DNA from 2 places in the Ectobacillus sp. OTK genome. Region 2 is predicted to be linked to the other one. Evidence: riboswitches for the same ligand, from Rfam matches in the RefSeq annotation. Region 2 holds a riboswitch; the other holds the start of a gene.

Region 1 (2,452 bases), 950 kb from region 2:
TTTAGTAAAAGGAATAAGCAATACAATCAATATAATGAATGGGATTGAACGAAATACGTTTACAAACAACCCAATAATCGTATTAACAGCCTTGTTTTCCCACATATTTCCTTTAGCAGTTAAAAACAAAAGCAATCCTAGCGCCAGCCCTAAAATAAATGTGGCTGCGACTGAAATAGCTGTCATATAAATCGTTTCTTGCGTCGCATCGATTAATTTTTCCAATTTAATTAGCTCTAACCACTCATTTTGCATATTCGACCACCTCAACTTCTACCATCTTATCTTGAATAAAAGCAATGGCCCTTGCAATCTCCTCATTCTTGCCCTGAAGCTGAACAAACAATGTCCCATAGGAGCCTTTTTGCGTTTGGGAAATTTTCCCTTGCAAAATATTAACATCCAGTTCGAAATGACGAACCAAATCCGTAATAAGAGGCTTCTCCGCAGCATCACCAACAAACGTTAACTTAATAATCTGCCCATCTGGATACTGATGCAGCAATTGTTCAATTGTTTCTCTCGCTTCATCCGGTTCAGTGACTTGTTGCACAAACTTTTTTGTAGTTACATGTTTAGGATGCTTGAATACCTCAAGAACTTCTCCCTGTTCCACGATGTTCCCGCTCTCGATAACAGCCACTCGATGACAAATTTTGCGAATTACATGCATCTCATGGGTAATCAGCACTATTGTCAAGCCGAGCCTTTCATTAATGTCCACTAACAAATCCAAAATAGCATCTGTCGTTTGCGGATCAAGAGCAGATGTTGCTTCATCACAAAGCAAAACCTTTGGATTATTTGCCAAGGCTCTAGCAATTCCAACACGTTGCTTCTGTCCCCCGCTTAACTGGGACGGATACGCATCCTCTCTTCCTTCTAACCCAACAAGACGAATTAGTTCATCAACGCGATTTTGGCGCTCTTCCTTGGACACCCCTGCAATTTCTAATGGAAATGCAATATTTTCACGAACCGTTCTTGACCATAGAAGATTAAAGTGTTGGAAAATCATCCCGATTTCTTGACGGGCCTTGCGCAGCTCCTTGCCTTGAATCGCAGAAATTAGACGTCCTGCTACTGTAATACGGCCGGAAGTCGGCTTCTCCAGCTGATTTAGCATACGTAGTAACGAACTTTTTCCTGCTCCGCTATATCCGATAATGCCAAAGATTTCCCCTTGGCGAATTTCTAAATTTGCATCATGAACAGCAGTAACTGTTCCGCTTTTCGAACGATAGATCTTCTGAACGTTCTCTAGTAGAATCAATATCTTCTCACCTCTTCATTCAGTCGTTATCCTACAGAAAAAAAACCTTTCCGCTCCAGATGAGCAGAAAGGTTTTCGAACAATCGTCGCGTATCCTTCCCTCTCATCTCTCAAAGCATTCGCTTCGCAGGAATTGGCACCATTTCAACACATGTTGACGGTTGCCGGGCTTCATTGGGCTCAGTCCCTCCACCTCTCTTGATAAGAGCACATCAGACATAAATAATCTGATTTGTTTTTTTATCACATGATTGTCATTCTATCAATCTCGCATATTTATGTCAATGATAATGATTTATTATTTTTAGAAAACTTCAAAACAAATTATTCCACGATGCCAATAGGTTTTCGTCTTAAAAAATACAGAAAATTTACTATTTTTAAAACTTTTCAAAAATATGAATAAACAATAAAAAAAGAGAGCATTTACGCTCCCTTTTCTAATGGCTTGCATATATGAAACAGCGACTCTGCTAGTAAAAGTGTTCGATATGATCCCATATACTCTGTTCCCTTCCACCTTAATAGCAGCTGCAGCCGAACAAGACCATTTACTAAGCTATGCAAGTCCTCTTCTTTCCGAAATGTAATCGTGTCTGTTCCGTTCAATCCTTCCGACAATGTGATTTCATGGCGTGACATTTTTAAAGAGCAGCTTTCTCCCCTAAACCGAAAACAAATGACCTTTTCCTCCAAAGGCAGAAGCGGCTCTAAATGATATTGTGTGCTTGCGTAATCCGCAAATGACTGCAACAATGCTTGCAACGTCATTTCCATCACTCCTCGCGAACAGGTTCTGTATATATTTTCCATCCGTTCGCGAAACAACCCTTTAATAACAGCTCGACATTTTCTTCTTATTTCTTAGGAAATATGTCGAGTTTTTGCAATTCATTGTAAATAAAGTCTACTGACTGAAACGCATAGATTTGTTTTTTTACAATGCCGTGCTTGAAAACAAGCAGGCACGGCACGCTCTCAATTTCATACCGCTCCGCTAAATAAGGAGCATAATTGAGGTTGACTGCGCCAACTGTAGTATCAAGCGCCGCCTCTACAACCGTTAACATTCTCTTCGCAAGCTGGCATGTTCCGCACATAGGCGTTTGCACATAAAGGACGGTTGCTTCCCCATTTCGAATTTCGTATTCTGCCTCTTCTCCTGTCCACTCGACCATT
Region 2 (2,452 bases):
CGCTTTGCCGCCCGCTGCTGTGCCGGCAGGGTGACCGTGTACGCCGCCGCCTGCATTGACAATCGAATCGATGCCAAAGTCGTTGAACAATAGCGGTACAAGTCCCGGATGAATGCCAGCTGATGGTACCGGAATGGAACGCTTAAATGGTTCATTTGTATCGCTAAGCGCTACTGCGATGCCGAGAGCCTGCTCGCGCTCAAGCGCTACGCTGCCGTACGGAGACGGGAAGAGTGAGAAGTCCGCCCCGCAGATGCGCAGCAATTTTCCAAGCAGAAGCGGAGAGGAAAAGCCATAAAACTCAGACGGTGTCAGAGCTCCGCTTACAGATGGATGCGCCATAATTGGGATATAAATATCCTTGTCCTCTGCCAATGCTTGCAGCACGTCAAGTCCGTAAGCAAACACGTTGAATAATAGAACATCTGCACCAAGATCTGCTGCGCGTTTTGCTTTTTCCCTTAAATCGTATGTGCGTCCTGATAGATTGACCGCATACAGCGTGCGAGTACCTTGCTCCTCATAAACGGAGCGAAGCACCTCTTTGCCTGCTGTGATGCGTTCTTCAAATGGTGTGAGCGGGTTATCGAATAGAATCTCGTCATCCTTTACAAGATCAACGCCGCCTAATGCCTGTTCCTTCAGCTGCTCTGTTAGGTATGCCATGTCTCGTCCAATGACACCTTTAAAAATGCTCATTAAAAGCGGGCGGTCATAGACATTAATGAGATCGCGAATCCCGTCTGTGCCAAACTTTGGACCTGGGAACGCTTGCTTTAAATCGTCAGAAAATATTAAATCAACAAGCTTGACCGTTCCGTCAAGAGACAGCTTTCCGAATGCCGTTACAAGCATCGCCGGCAGATCAGGGCTGTAATTTGCGCTTGGATAGTGGATTGTCACTAAGCCGCGCGTCACACGTTTTCCTAAGTATGCGTTTGCCGCGGCGTTTTCCTCTAGCTCTTCGATGCGAATGACATTGCCTTTATGCTTTTGCAGCTGCTGCTGCTCGAGCAGCGGCAGGTCAGTCCATGACCCAATTGTTAAGCCGAGCGCAATGCCTTCAGCTTTTTTGGCTAAGTTATGAGAGCTGTCGTGTATAAGATAAGTAGCTGTAATCCCGCTCATTGTATCCCTCCTAAATAAAGAAAACTTGACCAGCGCCAAGCCCTTGGAAAGGTTGGTGATAGCCTAACTGTACTTATATATGTAGCATTTCCCGCTGCATCGAATTGGTTCTTGTATGGAAATATTTTCTACACTTTAGGAATAAAGTGTAAGTGCAGCTGCGGCTCTGTCTTCGCCAATCGGCGGGTTTCCTTTAAAAGAATAAAAAAACCTCTCGACAAGGAGAGGTTGTATGACCTGATTCCTTATCTATCAGCGCCTGCGCTGTGAGAATTAGCACCGTGCTCAGTCGAGTCGGTTGCCGGGCTTCGTCGGGCTCATCCCTCCGCCTGCTCTTGATAAGAATGGACTAGTGTACAAATTTTGCTATATTGGATTCTGACAGAAAGTACTTACATTGTCAATGTTTTTTGGAAAAGGCCAAGCTTTGCAATGCGGCGGATCGCTTCCTGTAAGCGCTCCTCTGTATGGAGCAGACCGACGCGCACATATCCTTCGCCATGTTCACCAAAGCCATTGCCCGGAGCAACTGCGACGTGCGCCTGTTCTAGTAAGATATCGGCGAATTGCTGCGATGTATAGCCACTCGGAACAGGGAGCCATGCAAAGAAGGAGCCTTCTGGTGCCTTCACATTCCAGCCAATGGAATGACAGGCAGATACTAATGCTTCGCGGCGTAATGCATAGCGGGCTACAAGCTCGTCAACGCACGTTTGCGGCTGGAGCAATGCTTCCCTTGTTGCTTCTTGAATGGCACCAAAAATGCTCACATACATATGATCCTGCAGCAGGTTAATCGCTTCAATGACGCTTTCGTTTCCGACTGCAAAGGCGATGCGCCAGCCAGCCATATTGTAAGTTTTCGACATTGTGTAGATTTCAATACCTGTTTCCTTTGCGTCCTCTGCTTGAAGGAAGCTAATCGGCTTTTTCCCGTCGAACCCGATTGCGCCGTATGCGAAATCGTGGCAAACTAAAATATTATGCTTATTTGCGAAAGCAACTGTTTCCTCAAAGAACTCCTTTGTCGCGATTGCACCTGTCGGATTGTTCGGGTAGTTGAGGAACATGAGCTTTGCTTCGTCCGCAATTTCCGGTGCAACCCTGCTATAATCAGGAAGAAAGTTGTTTTCGGCAAGCAGCGGCATCATGCTCATCTTTGCGTTTGCAAGAGCGACGCCGGACCAATAATCCGGATAGCCTGGGTCCGGTACTAAAATCGTGTCTCCGGGCTCAGTAAAACAGATAGGAAGTTCGACAAGGCCGGCTTTGCCCCCAAATAAAATTGCGACTTCCTTTTCCGGATCAAGTGTTACACCGTATT

Evidence for each region. Region 2 has a riboswitch for S-adenosylmethionine ahead of mtnW (2,3-diketo-5-methylthiopentyl-1-phosphate enolase). Riboswitches for the same ligand answer to the same signal wherever they lie in the genome.
Region 1: it holds a riboswitch for S-adenosylmethionine, as region 2 does, so the genes downstream of both, AC6HZ4_RS24435 (methionine ABC transporter ATP-binding protein) here and mtnW (2,3-diketo-5-methylthiopentyl-1-phosphate enolase) in region 2, are expected to answer to the same signal.

Annotation. Positions count from the first base shown of each region.
Region 1 covers NZ_AP048547.1:4,912,003-4,914,454, forward strand. Annotated here, with positions in the region: gene AC6HZ4_RS24430 (methionine ABC transporter permease) at 1-255, opposite strand, end outside; gene AC6HZ4_RS24435 (methionine ABC transporter ATP-binding protein) at 245-1,273, opposite strand; SAM riboswitch class I at 1,374-1,481, opposite strand; gene AC6HZ4_RS24440 (hypothetical protein) at 1,700-2,044, opposite strand; gene AC6HZ4_RS24445 (thioredoxin family protein) at 2,131-2,451, opposite strand.
Region 2 covers NZ_AP048547.1:3,965,475-3,967,926, reverse strand. Annotated here, with positions in the region: gene mtnW (2,3-diketo-5-methylthiopentyl-1-phosphate enolase) at 1-1,128, opposite strand, end outside; SAM riboswitch class I at 1,371-1,473, opposite strand; gene AC6HZ4_RS19605 (pyridoxal phosphate-dependent aminotransferase) at 1,521-2,452, opposite strand, start outside.